3 regions of the Corynebacterium sp. L4757 genome follow, and region 1 is predicted to be linked to each of the others. Evidence: predicted binding sites of a transcription regulator. Region 1 holds the regulator's gene; each other region holds the start of a gene.

Region 1 (6,759 bases):
ATTTAATTCAGTTCGCTGACGTCGGTTTGCTCAAGGTTGAGCATATCTGGGGTAGGGATGGTCGTTCCGGGCAGCGAAGTTGCTGCTGAACCATATGCAACAGATTGTTGGAGTGATAGAGGAAGATCCTTGCCATCGGCTTGCGCCAGCAAGAATCCAGCCAGAGAGCTATCACCAGCACCGACGGTTGAAACAACGTCGGTTGGCGGTGGAGTGGCCTTCCAAGCACCTGATTCCGTGACCAAGATGGCGCCTGCGGAGCCTAATGTGACTAGGACGGAGTCCACGCCTTGTGCATTTACTTTGCGAGCCGCGGCAATCACGGCGCTGTAGTCGCCTTCTTCAGCAGCCTTCTCGATGGCAAGACCGTCTTCGCCAATGAGCTGGCCTAACTCCAAACCATTGGGTTTAAGCAGATCTGGCGCTGCCTGTGAGAGGTTTTCTGCGATGGCAACCATCGGTGCATCAGAGGTATCTACGGCAATACGCACATGTGGGGTTGCCTCACGCAACGCCTTAATAGCAGTGACGTAGAAGTCATTCTCAACGCCATGCGGCAACGACCCAGCCATGACCACCCAGGAAGCATCCTGTGCTGCTTCGATGGTGCTGTCAATGAGTGCTTGCTGGGTTTCTTTGTCTACCAGGGGACCTTTGCCATTGAGCTTGGTGGTCCGACCTGAATCTTCGGTCACCGTAGTATTCGTTCTGATGGCTCCTTTAATGGCGACGGAAGTAAAATTCACGTTCAAGTCATTGACTAATGCCACGAAGGGATCGCCATCTGCAGAAGGAAATACCGCGGTAGTCTGCTGGCCAGCAAGGGTGATGGCATTCGCCACATTGATCCCTTTGCCACCGGCAACTTGTGTAATGCTTTGGGCACGGTGAACCGTGCCCGGATTAAGCGGAGAATCCAAGGCGATGGTGGCATCGATGCTTGGATTTGGAGTAAGAGTCACAATCATGAGGTGCGGGAATCTCCAAAAATTAGCTATATTGGGGCAAAACTCAAGCAAAAATCGGAAGCTTGAGGTTATGCTTGGGCAAATACTCGTCAATGTTGATTGTTGCCCGAATATGTCCGATTGTCAATGATATTCTGTGGTATATCTGTGGAATCATGGAGATTTTGCAATAATTCACTTCACACCTTTAATGCGCATTTTCATACGCAAGAAAGACCAGGGAGAAGAACATAACCATGTCAAAGTCCATTAATGGTACTGGCGTTGTCGCAGGCGTCGCTTTCGCCCCAGCTGTTTGGGTCCGTCCGCGACCCGAACTACCGCAGCCAGGCGAAGCAATTTCTGAAGAGGTGCGCGAATCTGAGTTTGAACGTTTCACAGCCGCGGCAGACGTAGTAGCGCAGCGCCTTACTGAACGATCCGAAGCCGCAGAGGGCCATGCACAGGAAGTACTTACTGCAACAGCAGGCATGGTGAAAGATCGTGGGTGGCATAAGGCCGTGAAGAAGAACATCTTCTCTGGCCACAATGCCGAATACTCCGTTGTTGGCGCTACCGATAAGTTCGTTGCAATGTTTGAAGCTGCCGGCGGTGTCATGGCTGAACGAACCACAGACCTTCGCGATGTGCGCGATCGCGTCATTGCTGAACTGCGCGGTGAAGAAGAGCCAGGCCTTCCGCATATCGAGGGCGAAGCAATTTTGTTGGCTGACGATCTCGCGCCAGCAGATACGGCAACGCTGGATACCGCACATGTCAAAGCCCTGGTTACTGAGCTCGGTGGGCCGACCAGCCACACTGCAATTATCGCTCGCCAGCTTGATATCCCATGCATTGTTGCAGTGGGGAAGTCCTTGCGCGATATTGAATCTTCTACCGTGCTCTTCATCGATGGTGCACTGGGCACCATTAGCACTGATGCCAATGAAGAAGAAGCTGCTCAAGCGGTCGAAGAATACAAAGAGCGTGCGGAAAAGATCGCACAGTGGACCGGCCCGGCACAGACGAAGGATGGCCATGCTATCCAGGTCCTAGCGAATGTTGCAGACGGCAACGCGGCCCGCCTCGCAGCACAGTCACAAGCCGAAGGAATTGGTTTGTACCGTACTGAGCTGTCATTCCTCTCTGCGTCTTCGGAGCCTTCAGTCGACGAGCAAGCAAAGATTTATGGCAAGGTTTTCCAGGCATTTCCTGATTCGAAGGTTGTTGTCCGCACCCTCGATGCTGGTTCTGATAAGCCAATTTCTTACGCGACGTTGGATGATGAAGAAAACCCAGCGCTAGGTGTTCGCGGCCTGCGTATCGCACGCGATAATGAATCGCTGCTTACTCGTCAGCTCGATGCGATTGCACAAGCAGCTGCAGAGCGAAGTGATAACGCACAGACTTGGGTAATGGCGCCCATGGTTGCTACCTCGACCGAGGCAAAGTGGTTTGCAGATTTGTGCCGTGAACGTGGGCTCGTCCCCGGAGCGATGGTTGAGGTTCCTGCCGCTGCGTTGATGGCAGATACCATCATGCCACACTTGGACTTTGTCTCCATCGGTACTAATGACCTAACCCAGTACACAATGGCAGCGGACCGCTTGTCACCACAGTTGGCCTATTTGACCGACCCTTGGCAGCCAGCGGTTCTGCGCCTGATTCAGCACACCTGTATCGGCGGTGCTGACAATAACGTACCAGTGGGTGTCTGCGGAGAGGCGGCCGCCGATCCACTCCTGGCATGTGTACTGGTCGGCCTTGGCGTCAATTCCTTGTCTGCAGCGTCCACCGCAATTGCTGGAGTAGGCGCGCAGCTTGCCGAAGTTACTTTAGAGCAGTGCCAAGAGATGGCAGCGGCAGCTATTAACTCCATCGGTGCATCTGAGGCACGTGAAGCCGTCCGTGGCGTCCTGGAGAGCTTCACGGACTAATCATCAGAGTTGTTATCGCGATCCCCTGCGATAACAACCTCAATTTCCCGATCGCGCAGGGAGTCAAGGAAGACTTCTGATGCTCCCGAGTCAGTGATCACTACGTCAATATCGGAAATAGGTGCAAAGCTGACGAGGTAGTCAGTGCCCAATTTCGATGAATCGCACAAGACGACGACCTTGTGGGCATTAGTGACAAAAGCGGACTTAATTGCCGCTTCCTGGGCATCCGCGGTGGATAATCCATGGTCGAGCGTCAATGCATTGGTGCCGATGAAAGCGACATCCGCGCGCAACAGAGCCATGGTGCGCAGCGCGGTATCACCGACGACAGCTTGGGTGATTGCTCGGACAGTGCCACCCAGCAACTGGACATATTGAATGCCGTTATTTGCCAGTGAAAGTGCGATTGGCAAGCTATTAGATACGATCGACAATTGGTGAGCAGTGGGATGCTGACCTATCAGATCAGCAACTGCAGAAGTAGTGGTACCAGCGTCTAAGAAGATGCTGCCATGTCCTTGAGGCAAAAAGTCCATTGCCGCACGAGCAATAGCCATCTTTGCATTCGTTGCTGAGCGAGAGCGAGTATCTAATGTTAACTCGGAAGTCTGGAACGACTGCGAGGCGACAGCACCGCCGTGTACACGATGAATAACTCCTTCACGATTCAAAACAGCCAGATCTCGGCGAATTGTTTCTGCGGTGACATCGAAGCGAGAGGAGAGTTCAGTGACATTAACCCGGCCTTCAACGGCGGTCATTGAAGCAATTTGTCGGCGACGTTCCTCTGCGTACATGTGATATCCCTTCTCGCGAGCTCATGGTGGACGGATCGTTAACGTGATGTCTGGGTACCTCACGGGTACGAGCGACAGATGAAAGTCTTCATTGCCTTAATCGGCAGCGAGGTGAAACATCACGGATGGAAGACCGATGTGGAGTTGTGTCCAGAATTGGCTGTGTTCTCTCTACAATGCCACGGATTTCAGAAATAAACACAGATTTCTTTACTCTATTCTGGGCCGCTTGTGTCGAAATTATACTGCTTGTCGCGGTATTTTGCGCGGTCAAGGTGTTGAAACGTGAAGGAAATAATGTGGGATTATCTGTGTTTGAAGATGGCGCGAAGTTTACCATTTCGGGGGTAGAGTGCTGGTCATTTCTCACATCACCCGTCAGCAAGAAGGACCGTTTCCCCAACATGAATCGGGGAAACGGTCCTTCTTGAGGTCAGCTGCCGGCTAGATTTTACGGATGACCGAAACTACCTTGCCCATGATCTGAGCATTATCACCGTTGATTGGTGCGAATGCTTCATTGTGGGGAAGCAGCCAAACACCGCTCGAATCCTGGTGGAATTCCTTCACGGTAGCTTCTTCATTGTCCAGCAATGCCGCAACGAAGTCGCCTGGTTCGGCTGTGGGCTGAGACCGAATGATAACCCAATCGCCGTCAAGGATTGCCGCATCCTTCATCGAGTCACCGACAACCTTGAGCATGTACAGCTCACCCTTGCCCACGATCTCATCAGGTAGAGGATAGTAAGAATCTACGTTCTCCTCGGCCGTGATAGGGGCGCCTGCCGCAATTCGGCCAACCACAGGGATGTAGCTAACGCCTGCGGCGGTCTCTGGGAGCCCCTCGTCAACAGGGGCGGGCGCAGTAGTCTTGCGGCCAGGTTTAGGCTCATCATCCATCGCGAACTGGCGAAGGTCTACCGCGCGTGGCTTATTGGGATCGCGGCGCAGGAAGCCTTTCTGCTCCAGTTGATTCAGTTGGTACGCAACCGAAGAGGTGGACTGCAGCCCAACGGCATCACCAATCTCGCGGATGCTTGGCGGATAGCCACGTAGAACTACCGCATCCTTAATTACTTCAAGAATCCGGCGCTGGCGTGGTGACAGCTCGGAGATGTCAGGGCGGGGAGTAACTCCTCGTGGTTTAGCCATATCTATTAGCTCCTTGGGCTACGTAAACATTCGGCCTTCGCGATGGTGCTTGTGCTGAAGTCATGTTCGGCGATTTCACATGGGTGGACGGCTGGGATTGGACAAAGATTGTGCCAATTAAGGCGATACCCCATTTGTAGCACGTTTTGTGCTCATGTTCGACTATTCCACGCCAAATGTGGACAAACTTTCGAAATCCTGTTATAAATCGAACATACCCAATAAATCGAACAGTTGCGCGAATGTCGAAATCCAGTGTCTGGCTATTTGGATAAACTCACTCGCATAACCGAAAGGATATCAACATGGCTATCGCACTTGACCGAGGAAAAATCTATTCAGCTCGCACTTCTTCCTTCTCTACCGGTCGCTCTAGGGTGGTCCCAGCCGCCGCAGTCTGGGAGCCTTCCAATTCGACTCCTCGAGTAAACAACGTTCGCACCCTGGGTAATGTAACTAGAACAGTACAGCGAAGTAATTTCGAACACCGTCCTCTAGGTTCTGAAAACTGCTCGCGCGAGGATTCGGCATCAGGTGCAAGTGTTCGAAGTAACCTTGCGCTTGGGGGCATGTTCGGTATGGCGATCTTCTTCGGCATTCTTTTTACTGGATTTAATGCTGGGGAAGAGCCAGTCGCTCCGGAAACTACTATCAGCAGCACCTCGGCGACTACTGAGGTATTCGCGCGATAGTCAAACCGCGTGAAGTGAGGGCTAGCTTGCCCACTACGATGGGCAAGCTGCATCAATTAATTAAATGCAACAAGGGCAGTACACTAGTTCAAGTCATCTCTTCAACAACGCTTTTTAGAGCGTGAGAATCTTTTGAGTAAGGACGCTTGGTGTACTGCCCTTTTTGCCATCATGAACAATCCCGAGTCATCGATTCCCGTGTCATAGATGCGGGGTCGTCGATTCGGCGCCGACGCGAGTGTGCGTCCTGTCAAGGGCGATTCACCACGGTCGAAAAGGCCATTCTTTTAGTCGTTAAGCGGAACGGCCTCGCTGAACCTTTTAGCCGCGATAAGCTCATCCGCGGTGTGCGACGTGCATGCCAAGGCCGCGATGTATCCGATGATGCGTTAAAGCGTCTTGCCCAAGAAGTGGAAGAGCGTGTGCGTAGCCACGGCAGCTCGCAGGTGAACGCCAATGATATTGGCCTCGCAATCCTAGATCCGCTGCGCGATCTCGATGAGGTAGCGTACCTGCGCTTCGCATCGGTATATAAATCTTTCGATAGTGCCGATGATTTCGAGTCTGAAATTCGACTCATGCGCCGGCGCGAGCGGGACGTGTAGCACTCGCGTCGGCACTTATTTCAGTTTGTCGACTGCCTTTTGAATCCGGCGTAGTGACACAGCATGTGCTGTGCCGAGACGTTGGGCGAAAAGAGACACGCGCAGCTCTTCAATCATCCATCGGATGTCTTTCACTTCCCGTGACTTAGCGCGACCTGCGGGAAGATTGCGCAGTCTATTGTTCAGGTAGGCATGGGCATTTTCCACCTCTGCTTGTCGGTCCGCGTCTTTGTCCGGATCGATGCCCATTTCTTCCATGCGAATATTCATTGCCTGGAGATAGCGGGGGAGATGGCGCAGGTGACCAATCCCGTGAACCGTGATTGCATGCGGTGGCAGCAGGAACTCGAGCTGTTTCTTCATGTCATCAATTGCTGGGCCGGTCCATTTGTCGAGCTCGTCTTTCACCCGGGCATATTCCACCATCGCCGGAGCCAGTGCGACAATAGATTGGCGCACTCGTCCCGGAATTTCTGGTTTAACTTTCATCTTCAATTCGTGGAATGCCTCTGGGTCGCGGACTGGACCTCCCACTTCCATCATCAAATCTCGAATCGATGCCACACGCGCGTCATTGACTAATTCCTTGCTGCCGTAATTATCAATTGCGACGCGCTGCTGCAAGG
Region 2 (6,759 bases), 210 kb from region 1:
TGCGTTAAGTTCATCAGACACACCCTCTGTATCATTTGGGTCACTCGTGGCCTGGCCAGTGCGCACTGGCTCACCGTTGACATCAATGATGGATTCGGTGCCCTGGGTGGCTGGGCGGCGTTCTTCAACCGAGCCATCCTCAGTTACCTCGACGATGCCCGGCTGGGTAGGAACACCCATGTTGGCATCAGCACCACGACGAGCCACATCAGCAGAAGAGCGAACCTGCTCCAAGTCGCGGTTGAGGGTCTCCAGCTGGTTTTCTAGCTGGGACTCCTGGTAGGTCAACTGCTGGATACGGAAAGTTTGAGAGGTGGAGACACCAGACAACCACACGGCGAGAATGACGCCGCCAATGAGCAGCGCGATAGCTACCGCGGACAGGCGTGAGAATAAAGTGACCTTTTTGATTGGTGCAACGCGACGACCACGCTGGGTAACTATCTGACGTGAGCCCAGACGGGACTTGCGCGCTGGCTGGGGAATCATCGGGATTTCCCGACGCGTGGTGCGCGTTGGGGATACCGTACGAGTTGCAGTCCGCTGCTCACCACGAGTGGTGGTGCGGGTCTTACGCGGGGTACGCGTAATGTTTCCAGTCGAAGTCCCGGCCGCACCCGACGTTGCCCGCGATACCTTCTCCTCGCTGGCTGCAGCAGTGGTGCCACGTGCCTTTACAGGTCGATCCATCACGCTGGTGGTCGTACCCTGTGTGCGCTTGGTGCGTTGTCCCATGGTGGTTCTCTCTGTCCTGGTGGTGGTTGAATCTGCCATTTGATTAAGCCCTTAATCCAGTTCCAGGCGGAATGAATTCGTGGTCACCTTCGAGGCGCTCGAAGGCTCGTACACGCACGGAGGTCGCACGTGAATTCTCAGCGATTTCTGCTTCGGTAGCTTTTTCAGAGCCACGAGTAATGGCTTTGAATTCTGCGGCGGTGCCAGGCAGGTCCAGGGGCAGGCCAGCCGGCGTGGATGAAGTGGTCAGAGCCTTGAAGCTGGATTTGACCAGCTTGTCTTCCAAAGACTGGTAGCTCATAAAGACCACTCGCCCACCAACGGTCAGTGCTTGAGTAATAACAGGGATGACCTGCTCAATTGCTTCCAGCTCGCGGTTGACTTCAATGCGTAGTGCTTGGAAGGTGCGCTTAGCTGGATGCCCGCCAGTGCGGCGGGTTGCTGCCGGAATGGTGGCATAGAGCAGCTCAACTAACCGTGCGGAAGTATCAAATGGTTTGCTTTCGCGTTCTTTCAAAATCGCGGAAGCAATCTTTCCGGCGAAACGCTCATCGCCGTAAAACTTTAAGATATGTGCAAGTTCACCATGGGAATAGGTATTGAGGACATCCGCGGCAGTAATACCGGCGGAAGGATCCATGCGCATATCTAGTGGTGCATCAACTTTATAGGCAAACCCGCGGTCTGCCTGGTCTAGTTGCATCGAGGAAACACCCAAATCAAAAAGTGCACCGGCAATACCGTTTTCACGCGCTAGCGCGAAAATCTCGCCCTCCCCGTGCGCAATCGCGGAACCAACCTCATCGAAGCGCTCATTGACGCCGATGAAACGGTCTGCGAAAGGTGCTAGACGCTCCGTTGCAGCGGCCAGCGAAGCCTGGTCACGATCGACGCCGATGACGCGGGCCTGCGGGAAGGTCTGAAGAAAGTATTCAGTATGTCCGCCGGCACCTAAAGTGCCGTCAATAATGACTGCACTTTCTCCCGCGGCTTCAACTGCAGGGGCGATGAGCTCCGCCATGCGGGCACGCATCACGGGGACATGTCCATGGTTTTCGGTGATATCAAAGTTCACTTCTGCACCTTGTGCATCATCTGCACCATTCATGGGCGTGCCTCCCCCCTTCCTGCATTTCTAACGTGGGATAAAGTCCGGCCACACTTTTCGATAAAGTGTTCTTACTTTTGCCCTAAGACGACTCGAGTGCGTATAGGGCCCTGTCCGAGGGATGCTCTGATATCGGGGAAGTACACCAGAACTATCAACCTCGGACAGAGTCCTTACACGCACTCTGTGAAGTTCTCAGGTTGCCTTAGAGCAAGCCTCCGAGGACATCATCCGCGTCAGCTGCCGAGTAGGCATCTTCAGTTTGTGATTGGTATTCAGCCCAAGCGGCCGCGTCCCAAATCTCAAGGAAATCAACTGAACCGATGACCACGCATTCCTTTGAAAGGTTTGCGTACTCCCGGTGCGCTGCTGACAGTGTGATTCGGCCGCTTCCATCAGGCCTTTGCTCATCCGCACTGGCAGCCAGGTTACGAATAAACGCACGCGCTTCCGGATTCGTCCGGGACACTGCCGCCGCTTTGCGTGCACGTTCCGCGAATTCTTCACGGGGGTACACAGCCAAAGAGTGGTCCTGCCCCTTTGTCACCATCAGCCCTCCAGCCAATTCATCACGGAATTTAGCTGGAAGAGTTAGTCGCCCTTTGTCATCAAGCTTCGGAGTGTAGGTTCCGAGAAACATCCCGGTTCCACCTTCCTTGTTTGATAACACCGGTTTCCTCTTCGCAAATGTGAAGCGGTGCAATCCTTAGAATCTCACCACTTCTCACCCGCTGCGCCCCACTCTACCCCACTTTCACCCACCAGCAACAGTTTTACGCGCGTGTCACACACTAAAGAAGAACAATTAACCAGGTCAAGGCATAAAAATTGAGTGGGGAGATTTCCCCAAACTCCCCCAAGACTAGATCACTTGCGCCACACAAACCCCAGTAGGCACAGCTACATCAATAACAAAAATACTTTCTTAAGGACTTTTTCATCTCCCACCTCTCACACGAACAGGCATTTTGTCGAGCAAAACTAAATCCCACCCCACCCTCGCCAAGCTTTGGCGAAGGGTGGGTGAAAGTGGGAGCTCGCGGTGGGTGGAAGTGGGTGACCCAAGGACGAGGCGTGGAAATGGGCATAAAAAATCCTCCTGCCGCACATCAATATGTGCACCAGGAGGACAGAAGGGCTAAAAGCTAAATGCGTCTAGCGCTCCTCGAAGCGACGGCGGAAGTTTTCTTCCAGCTTGCTGGTCTTTCCATTGGAGTTATCTGCACCGGAACGACCCGACTTAGGCTTCTTCTTCCCTTTGGATGAACCAAGAGAACCGGAGCCATCACCGCGCAGCATCCACACGCCCGCACCGAACATCACGAGGAAGCCAGCAATGGACAAAAGGACAAACCATAGGCTGCTTTGGGCAAGAGCGACGCCGCCGACCATCATCACGAGGCCAACCACGACGAGCGCGATACCGCGCAGGGTTAGTGCGCCACCCGAGCCAACAAATGAAGCATCGCTGGACACGGAGGCACCGAATTTAGGGTCCTCAGCAAGCAGGGACTGCTCAATTTCGCGAAGCGCGCGCTGCTCTTGCTCTGAAAGAGACACTGTTCCTCCAAAAAGTCCGGACTAAAAATAGCAGTTTATTAGGGCCAAAAATCGGTCACCGAGCGATTCACTCAAGTATAACTGAGCCCTACCGGGACACAATTAAGGTTTAAGGACAATAAAACACCGGCGACGTCATTCCTTTATCTACTATGTACAACGCGCATGCACATCAGATAGTTCCCGACTTAACTGTTTCCTGCCTCACCTTCCCCAACGGGTGCCCTCACGTCAGAACATTTCGGGCGAGGGTGCCACTTGACGGTAACCACTTAAGCCGCCTGGTCGCCTGCGCCATCGAAGTCATAGGTTCCAATTTCCAGTGATTCAAGGAAACGTGCCACCAATTCCATCAAGTCAAAGACCACCGAGTCCTTGACGCTGCGATCCAGACCCGTCATCAAACGGGAACGAGTGCGGGAATAGGCGCGGAATTTTTCAGCCCACTCCTTTTCTCCCTCACCGACCAACGCAAGCTGATCCCATGCCGAGGTGGGAAGACGACGGCGCTTAGCTACGCTCGAAGCCGCCACGCACGCACCAGCCGCACGCAGGCCCGCCTGGTACGCCTTTTCCATTGCATCATCCATGCGCCCCGCGGATGCCTGAGCGCGAGCATCAGCCAGAAGAAGCGCAGCTTGGGTCAAGAAACGCTGACGCTTTGCACGAGAGCCCCCTGCACGCTGAGCACGTCGTGCTGTTGCGGAAATTACTTGTCCCATTGCCTTGCCTCCTTCTTGCTCTCCTCGTGGAAACGAGATGTTGATGTGTTTTATCTTGTGACTGCTACTCTAATTTTCCGTTCGTACATCTAAGCCCCATTCTAGACCACATGTTCGATAAAGTCCATGTTTTTGCAGCGCATAGGTTTTCCATTATTCGAACACGAACCATAAAGCTTGCATTTGAAATGCAATACCCAAAGAGTCAATTCGAGCTCGCTTCGGGCGTTCTCCCCCACGCAGCGTGAAAGTTTTGTTAGATAGATACTGTGTCTTTAACAATCCGTCGCTTAAAACCCCAGGAGTTCGCGCTCAGCGCGGGCGCATTGGTGGATATCTACATTGCAGCCATGGGCTATGACCCTGCGATTCGTGATGGACGGATTTACTCATGGCAACGGGAGATCTCACGCCCAGGGTTTACATCTTTAATTGCAGAAGATGCCACTGGGGTCGTTGGCGTTGCTTATGGCTTCATCGGCACCCCAGATTCCTGGTGGGATAGGCAATTGCGCATGGCGCTGCGGCGGCGCGGCGGCCCGAGCGATGAAGAGATGACGATTCTGCGTAACTACTTCGAGGTCGCCGAAATCCATGTCTTACCACGCATGCAAGGGCTGGGACTGGGCAGGGAGCTTTTGACACAGCTTTTATGGAATGCCCCCGGCAAGTGGGCACTGCTTTCCACACCGGAGGTACCCGGGGAATCTAATAGGGCCTTTAGTCTTTATCGTTCCATGGGGTTTACTGATCTCATTCGTCATCACCAATACCCGGGCGATGACCGTCCTTTCGCAATCCTGCAGACCTCCCTACCGCTGTCGAGTGAATCAGAATAGGAAAGGTAGTCTTAGACCATGACTAATTCTGAGACTTCATCCCCACTTTCTCTCAATGACGTTCCAGCGCAAGTGCGCGTGGAACTCGCCAATTTCTTGAAAGAACGCGAATCTCAGATCGCAAGCATCGGTAAGCCAGTCACCGAAGCTATCGCCCACTTAGAAAATTTCGTCCTGGATGGGGGAAAGCGTATACGCCCGCTTTATGCTTGGGCTGGTTTCGTCGCAGCCGATGGACTCTTGGGCGATGAAGATCCCCAAGCAGTGCTCTGCGCCGCTTCATCCTTAGAGTTCATCCAGTCCTGTGCCTTGATTCATGATGACATCGTGGATGCCTCCGATACACGCCGTGGCAATCCGACCGTGCATCGCGCAGTTGAGGCCAAGCATCAAAAGAATAATTGGACTGGTGATCCGGAAGCTTTCGGCCGTTCCGTTGCCATCTTGGTGGGCGATATGTCACTGGTGTGGGCAGAGGACATGTACCTCGATTCTGGACTATCCCAGGAAGCACTCAAGCGTGCCCGTGAGCCATGGCGTGCCATGCGCACCGAAGTTATTGGTGGTCAATTGCTAGATGTCTCGCTGGAGGCAGCCGCTATCGAATCGGTAGAGCTTTCTGATTCCGTCAATCGCTTCAAGACTGCCGCTTATACTATTGAACGCCCGCTTCACCTGGGTGCCGCAATAGCTGGCGCCTCACCTGAGCTCATCACCGCTTTCCGCGGCTATGGCCATGACATTGGCATCGCATATCAATTGCGCGATGACCAGCTTGGTGTCTTCGGCGACCCACAGGTAACTGGCAAGCCTGCCGGTGATGACCTGCGTGAAGGCAAGCGCACCGTATTGCTGGCGCTTGCACTACAAAACGCGGATCAAAAAGATCCCGCATCCGCCGAGTACCTCCGCACACACCTTGGTACGACCGATGACGCCGACGTGATTTCTAAGATGTCCCAGATCATCGAAGACTCGGGCGCTCCTGCTGAGATTGAGGAACGCATTGATGCACTCACCCAGTCTGGTCTGGCGCACCTCGCTAAGGCCAACGTCAATGCTGATGTCCACGAGCTTCTGCGTTCGCTGGCGCTGCGTTCTACTGCCCGCGCAAAATAGGAACTTCACACCGTGAAGCAAGCATTGAAGATCACGCTGCCCACAGCACTTACCGTGGGCGTAATAGGCTCCATCGTCCTCACTATCGCGTCCTTTTTGGGTGGTGCTACTCGTAACCGTGGTGGCGTTCTAGAAGCACTCAATCTGGGAGTGTTCTCTGCGGGACACGGGCGCAATATTGGAATGACCTTGTTCTGGGTTGGCATGTTCTTACTCATCGCCGCCTGGATCCTCGCTGGTAAATTCATCGTCGCCGATAGTGTGCGCCGAAACCGCAACCCAAAGGTCTCTGGCCCAACGCATCCACGCTTTGCTTTGGCAACGCGTGAGGTTCCTGCTGCGGAAGTAGATGAGTCAGCATTTGCGTACATGCGTAAAACCATGTGGGCGTGGATCGCACCACTGGTGCTTGCCGCTCCCCTGGCTTCGCGCGATGTGTATTCCTACCTCATGCAGGGCGCAATGGTGCGTGACGGCTTTGACCCCTATACCGAAGGCCCCGCGGTCAATCCTGGGCCGATGCTGCTTGAGGTCTCCCAGGACTGGCGCAATACTACGACGCCCTATGGGCCCTTGCACTTATGGATTGGTGACGGAATTACTCGCATCGTAGGCGATAACGTCACCCTGGGTGTCTTGCTCTACAAGCTACTGTCGGTAGCAAGTTTTGCTGTCA
Region 3 (6,759 bases), on a different contig from region 1:
TCACAATAAGCCTCTCACCTACTACCTCCGCCGCGTTTATCGAGCGCGATGAAAGGATAGTGCGTGAGAGGCTTTCCTGGTCCGCAGTCTGCCAAAAAGCTAGATATAACACATAGCAAGGGCTGCGCGAATATAGGGATTTGTGAGTGTAGGAAATTAGTACGTTAACACGGTCAAGAAAGAAAGCGGCTCCGGGATTTAAACCCCTATCCCTTCGGTCTGCCTTCCGAAGGGCGGCCAACTATGTTCACACGCAATCCCCCGAATTGCGAGATTTCAACGACACATTGCAGAGCCGGATCCCCCTGAATCACCACATTTGAGCGGTGAAAGTATCCGGTGGCCAATATGTCCCCGAAAGACTGCGTATTCACCGACGCGATAGGCACTGCCGATGCCCGTGCGTCACGCAGTGCCAGAACTGTCACTTACCTGACCGTATTAACTTGTACTAGGACAATTAATACCTAGAGTTCGCATCCCCCCGGAGTAAAACTCTTTAGCACCAGAATTGTGAGCTGCCGTCTTCACTTATCTAGCGCCTGCATCAACGTCCCATTAAAGATAATGCCCTAAAAGTCTCGATTTGTCCTGTTATGTATCAATATTTCTTAATCTGCCCCTTTAAGGCTTGACCAAATTTAACCTACCCCGAGAATGGCTGGACATAACAGCAGGTAGAAGCGCCTTTACCCTGCCAAAACCACGGTTTATCAATCGAATATTTTCAACACCGAAGTACTAATAATACCCCCGATCACCCCCATGGGGGCAATGCTTCAACGCAACCAAGGGTGAAAAACGTTGCACCCAACACATAAGTCTCCACACTTGCTGCATAAGGACTATACTTTTGCAACAAAAGTGAATGGGCTGGGAAGTTCGAAGGTAGTATCGCTGACTCCCAACTGGGACAGGTTTTGGGCGGATGAGGGAGGCATCGGCAAGCAAATGCTTCCAACACTGCCCCCATAAAACGCACATCGCCCGCAAGACGCTTGAAGCAAGTCCTGCGGGCGGGTTTGCTACCGCGGAAACCGCGGCAAGTCTGTAAATTAACGCTGCTGGAAGTAGCTCAGCAGGCGAAGGATTTCGGTGTAGAGCCAGACCAAGGTAACAGCCAAGCCAAGAGCAACGCCCCAGGCGTAGTTGGAAGGAACGCCGCGACGGATCATATTGTCAGCTGCGTCAAAGTCAGTCATGAAGGACAATGCGGCAAGGACAATGCAGACGATGGAGAATACAATCGCCAGCATTCCGCCATCACGCAGCGGGTTATTGCCGGTGAAGATGGCCAGCAGGAAATTACCCAGTGCCAGAATAGCGACGCCGAAGATGGCTGCGGTGACAATCTTATTGAACTTCGGGGTGACCTTGACAGCACCGGTCTTGTAGACGAAAAGCATGCCCATGAACACACCGATGGTGCCCAAGATTGCCTGGCTAATCAGTGCACCCGCGTTGGCGTTGCCCACGACGAAGCCGGAGAGCAACATGGAGAAACCACCAACGAAGAGGCCTTCGAACGCCGCGTAAATCAAGGTAACTGGCGCGGAGCCCCATTTCTTACCGAAGGACGCCACCAGCACGGTGATGAAGCCAGCGATACCGCCAACGAGGGTGAGAATCATGGCCAAGCCCTGGTCAACGAAGGCACCGATACCGAAATTAACAACGGCGAAAGCCACGATGACAGCCAAGGTGATGCCGGTCTTAGTAACCACATCATCAACTGTCATTGGGCGAGCTGCCTTTACCTGCTCACCGGAGTAGTCGGCGGTGCTGGTCTGGGAGTAACCGTAGTCAGATTGGTAGGGCGAGCTGCTATTAGACAGCGAATTCATTACCGGGTTGCTGGAGCGCAAGGAAATCCCCGATCCTTTCTCAATACTTTTGTCTTTCTTCTACATTTGGATCAACGCCCAAGCTCCCAGAGAAGTTCCCATGTCACCAATATTTCTCGTCGCTATTGAGTATTAGTTGGACGGTGGCGCCATTCCCCCACCTGGACCTGCTGGAGGCTCTCCACCAGGTGTCCCGCCAGGCATCCCGCCAGGTGCTCCACCGCCGGACATGCTGCCCGATTCACTCTTGGTTGTCGGGTCAACGGGCACGAGAATAGCCAACGAGAAGCCCTCGGTCGCATTGCCCACGACATCCGGGGTTTGTTCCTCTGCGCTGTCAGAGAAAATGTTGTCAGATTCCAGCGTCACTTGCGCAAGGTTTGCCGAAGAGCCGTCATATTCGGCCAATTTATAGGGCTCGGCGGTCACGGATTCGGGTACGACAATCTGTGAAGTCAGCACCGCATTGGTGGCATCCGTAATGTCATCAATGCTTGTAAACACTTCGAAGTGCAGGTGCGGGTAGCGGCCGGTATAGCAGCCCGGAACGATGGAGTCGAAGGTGACCTGTCCATTGGAGTCAGAGACCTGTACGCCGCGCAGCCAGGTTTGATCAGTTACACCATCGGAGTACATGGAGTAGCGGCCTTGCGCGTCACAATGCCACAAATACACGGCGGCATTGGTCATAGGCTGGTTGTCATTAGTGATATCAACCAAGCTCAAGGTGATGGACATTGCCGTGCCCGTGACGGTTTCCCCGCCGTCGATGCTGGATGTCAGGTCGCGTCGTTCGATTCCGGCCTCTTCCAAGACGTCCGGCCCATTGGAGCCGTCGCCCGGGTATGGTCCGGCAGTCTCCCCCGCCATTTCTTCCAAGGTTTGGCCGGAAAGGTCATTTGCCGCGGTGGTCGTGCTGGTAGCACTTGCCGATGTGCTCGTAGCGCTTGCCGATGCCCCCTCACCCTTCACACCACACGCCACCAACGCGGCGCTGCCGACACCGATGCCTAGACCCGCGAGCATCTTTCTGCGCGATAGCAGCGTTCGGATGTCAAAGGCTAGTCCTTGGTCCTCAATATCTTCATGCGGACGGTCTAGTTTACGACCTTCAAAGGTCTGTTGTTCTGAACTCATGCAAATGACTATAAGGCGCTTACCCCGATAGATACTCAGAAATTTCTTTAAAGCCGCCCCGAGAATTCCAGTAGTTCACCGGAAAAATCATTGAACTAGAGCAAGGAAATTCTGAATGAATGCTGTGAGGGGCAGGTAGGGCATCGGCAAGCAATGCTCAATGCGCTTTACCGCAACCTGGCTTCAAGCAAATTGACCAGGTCAGAGAATTCCTGACCTGGCCTTTTGTGCCCCCAGTCGGACTCGAACCGACACTGAATTGATTTTAAGTCAACTGCCTCTGCCATTGGGCTATGGGGGCGAGCGGTGCACAGTGCTAAAAGTTACCTTGAAGCACTGACACAGTTTATAAAACGATAAAGCGAAAGCGGTAATTGGGGTGGTTTAGGCGTACATGTCTGCGACGATGCCAGCGATAATACCGTCCAGGATGTCTTTCTCGCTGATGTAGAAAGAATTCGCGTCATTGTTGCGCTCGATCATTTTCATGATGCCTTCTACGGCGACGCTCCCGCCACCGATGACATCGGCGCGGCCTGGATGAATGACCGGGTTTAAGGCACGTGCCTCGGCGGACTCTGCGATCAGCTGTTTAGTGAGCACGCGCAGGGCATCAAAGCGCAGGACAGAGCCGTGAATCAACTCGGCGTCATAGCGCTCCAGACCCTGGGCCAACGCAGACAAAGTAGTGAAAGTGCCAGCGCAGCCGACGAACGTCTTTACGTCACCGATCGGAACGATCTTCTCTACTTCTTCCATACGCTCCGAGACGTAATCCTGTGCGATTTCAATCTCAGTTTCACTTGGTGGATCGGAAGGCATCATGCGTTCAGTAAGACGCACACACCCCATACGCGCTGAATGCGCGCCCCGAATCTCACCTTCGGAGTCTCCGACAATGAACTCAGTGGAGCCGCCACCCAAGTCAATGACGCAGTATGGACTGCGGTCTTTGGAGAGATCACCCACGGCACCTTGGAAGGACAGCAGTGCTTCCTCTTCCCCAGAAATAACTTCTGCGCGAGCACCCTGCTGAATCTCGCCCAGCAGCTCGGCAGTCATTTCGAAGAAGTCATCGGCATTGCTCACATCGCGAGTTGCGGATGTCGCGACCATGCGCACGCGCGTGACGCCTTCAAACTTCATCTGCTGGACGTACTTGGTTAGCGCAACGCGGGTGCGCTCGATGGCATCTGGGTGAAACTCACCATGCGCATCAACGCCTTGGCCAAGGCGCACAATCTCCATTGAGCGGTGCACGTCGCGCACCTCGCCGCCTGGGCGAACATCAGAGATGAGAAGCCGAATAGAGTTGGTGCCGCAATCCACGGCTGCTACACGGGTCATGCTTAATACTCCCCCACTTTAGGCATTAGAAAAATCAAACTGGTCCAGGCTAATTCCTAGCTCTTCGATCGTTGGCCAATCCTGCGGGAGGGCTGACCCGCGCAGCTTACCATGGTCCGCAGCCAAAGCGACGGCTTCAGTACCGAAACGGAAGTGGTCTGGGCCTTCTGCCAGCGCGTACGCAATGAGCACATGCAGGCACTTCACACGGTCCGGCATGCCGCCACCGGAAAACTCTGTACCCAGATCTTCCATGGCATTACGTTCCTTCAGGAAGTGCTCATGAGCCTTCTGGTAATCCGCCTGCAACTCTTCACTTTCAGCCAGACGAGATTCCATCCATTTCATGACGTGCGCTACCTCGAGGCGGGATGCCTCAGCGGTCAGCCGAGGGTCCGTGAGGTAGTACAACGTTGGAAATGGAGTGCCGTCCGGCAGCTTAGGAGCAGTCTTAATAACGGCCGGCTGCTCATCTGGGGTGCGGTATGCGATAGCGACAACCCCGCGCGGGGTGCGGCCAAGCTGCTCGGAAACAATTGCGAGATCTGCGTCAGATACGGTCATGCCGCCATTATTCCATGAGGCAGGAAGTCGGACTAACTATGCACTCGCATGGGATGGGAAAGTTCTAGCCCTTGAGTAAAATATTCGAACATTTATCTACATAGAAAAAGGGTTCTGCCTGTGGTTTAGACCTTTTAAGACTCGAATAACAGTTCGATAACGAGCCTCGCGGGGGCGGGTTTCTGGGCTATAGTTGAGGGCAGTGAAGTTAGAACACTAGGAAATCGGAGGGAGGGTAGACCATGAGCGTCAGCAGCAATTGTTCGAAAATAGACATCATCAAAGAAGCAATTGACTCGCTTATCTTCTCTTTCGAAAGCATCTGCGCCGAAGTCATTGACGTCGAGCAGCTTGATTTTCACCAAGTTCACACGCACTTCGAAAAGCTGGAAGAAATACTGAAGCGCAAGACGCTCATCGATGCCGCATTTGCGTTCATCGCAGAACGAGACCACGCCGGACGGCTCGTGGGTTCTGCCCGTTCTAGCGATTATCTGACGAAGACCCTCGGGTTAACTCGGGCGGAGGCTGCTCAGCGCTTGGCAATCGGCCAAAGCTTGTACGAGCAACTCAATGCTGAGCCACAGCCCCAGGACGAACCCACCGAGCCAATCGAGCCCGAAGACATCCCCGAACCCGACCCAACTTTGAGCGAGGAAGAGCAGGAGCGTCAACGCCGCGAGGCTGAAGAAGAAGCACGTCGAAAGAAAGAAGAGGCAGAAGCCGAGGCGCGCCGCAAGCAGCAAGCAGCGCAGGAAGAAGCTGAACGACGAGCCGAGCGCGAGCGCAAGGCGCAAGAAGAACGCCGACGTCAGATGGCTGAGGAAGCAGCGTCCGCTGAGATTGCCAAGATTATTGAACAGGAACTTCGAAACCTCAACAAGTATGCGCAGCCTGGCCCGCAGGAGCTTCGCACCATGGCGATGGCGGAATCCAAGAACCGCTCCCCTGAGGACTTGCGCAAGTGGCTGCGAAAGCAAGTCAAGAACGCCAACATTAAGGGAACTATGCCTAATGGCAGCAAGGACCCCTTCGCAGCAACCCGCAAGCGCTACTTCTGGATGAGCGAGCCTGATGCTGACGGCACCGTGCACATCAAGATGAGCACCGACGCAGTGGGCGCAGCTCTACTGTCCAAGGTATTGGCACCCGCGCAGCGCCCTGGTGGCCCTAACTTGCCACCAGAGGAAGATAACCGCTCATTCCCGCAGCGTCGCCACGACCAGCTGATGGAAGTGTGCTCGCAGTACATTGAAGGCAAGGACCCCAAGTCAGGACTTGGCTCCATCGTGCTCTCAGCAGCGCTGGATGAGCTCGAGAACCTCACCCCCGACGCTGAGTTCAAGACCGATACCGGGCACACTCTCAACTTGATGGACCTAGTGAGGCTGGGAGAAGGAGCCAGCGACTATCTGGCAATCCTCGACCCCGAGAGTTTCCAACCACTAGCGCTGGGAAGATCAAAGAGAACAGCGTCTTTCGCACAAAAGCTGGCACTCTTTGCCGCAGAACTCTGCTGCACGGGACCGGGATGCAACACCCCGATGTCAGAAACAGATGTTCACCATCTAGTGGCCTGGCAACATGGTGGTGCGACCGATATCGCGAATCTCACCCTACTGTGTAGAAGACACCACATGGATAACAACGACAACCATGACTTCCACAATGGAATGGGGCACTCTGAGCGAGACCCAGAGTCTGGCAGAGTCGGTAAACGCATGCCCGGTGAAGACGGACTAATTTTCAATGAATCCACGACGGCTGAAGAATCCGCGGCAGCCCACTATAGGAGACGGGCGCAGGAGAAATCTGCTCGAGGGCCCGATGATGATGCAGGTCCGCCGCCCAGAAACATGGCGGGGCC

The links. The regulator LexA, encoded in region 1, represses DNA repair genes until DNA is damaged. The targets are predictions, from matches to a motif close to CGAACANNTGTTCG.
Region 2: a site for LexA is predicted at 4,229-4,242, ahead of ACG98I_RS02275 (SAV_6107 family HEPN domain-containing protein). Genes of this name have one in related genera too.
Region 3: a site for LexA is predicted at 5,035-5,048, ahead of ACG98I_RS10010 (DUF222 domain-containing protein). Genes of this name have one in related genera too.

What each region holds. Positions count from the first base shown of each region.
Region 1 covers NZ_JBIMEN010000001.1:285,085-291,843, reverse strand. Annotated here, with positions in the region: gene ACG98I_RS01310 (1-phosphofructokinase family hexose kinase) at 3-968, opposite strand; gene ptsP (phosphoenolpyruvate--protein phosphotransferase) at 1,205-2,884, shown strand; gene ACG98I_RS01300 (DeoR/GlpR family DNA-binding transcription regulator) at 2,881-3,684, opposite strand; gene lexA (transcriptional repressor LexA) at 4,129-4,836, opposite strand; gene nrdR (transcriptional regulator NrdR) at 5,678-6,133, shown strand; gene hrpA (ATP-dependent RNA helicase HrpA) at 6,149-6,759, opposite strand, start outside.
Region 2 covers NZ_JBIMEN010000001.1:490,504-497,262, forward strand. Annotated here, with positions in the region: gene ACG98I_RS02255 (hypothetical protein) at 1-774, opposite strand, end outside; gene rsmH (16S rRNA (cytosine(1402)-N(4))-methyltransferase RsmH) at 779-1,843, opposite strand; gene mraZ (division/cell wall cluster transcriptional repressor MraZ) at 2,049-2,483, opposite strand; gene ACG98I_RS02270 (DUF3040 domain-containing protein) at 2,999-3,403, opposite strand; gene ACG98I_RS02275 (SAV_6107 family HEPN domain-containing protein) at 3,676-4,125, opposite strand; gene ACG98I_RS02280 (GNAT family N-acetyltransferase) at 4,395-4,964, shown strand; gene ACG98I_RS02285 (polyprenyl synthetase family protein) at 4,983-6,083, shown strand; gene ACG98I_RS02290 (alpha-(1->6)-mannopyranosyltransferase A) at 6,096-6,759, shown strand, end outside.
Region 3 covers NZ_JBIMEN010000007.1:144,052-150,810, reverse strand. Annotated here, with positions in the region: gene ACG98I_RS10035 (Bax inhibitor-1/YccA family protein) at 1,056-1,865, opposite strand; gene ACG98I_RS10030 (3,4-dioxygenase subunit beta) at 1,977-2,981, opposite strand; tRNA gene ACG98I_RS10025 (tRNA-Leu) at 3,210-3,282, opposite strand; gene ACG98I_RS10020 (exopolyphosphatase) at 3,366-4,328, opposite strand; gene ACG98I_RS10015 (DUF501 domain-containing protein) at 4,347-4,892, opposite strand; gene ACG98I_RS10010 (DUF222 domain-containing protein) at 5,135-6,759, shown strand, end outside.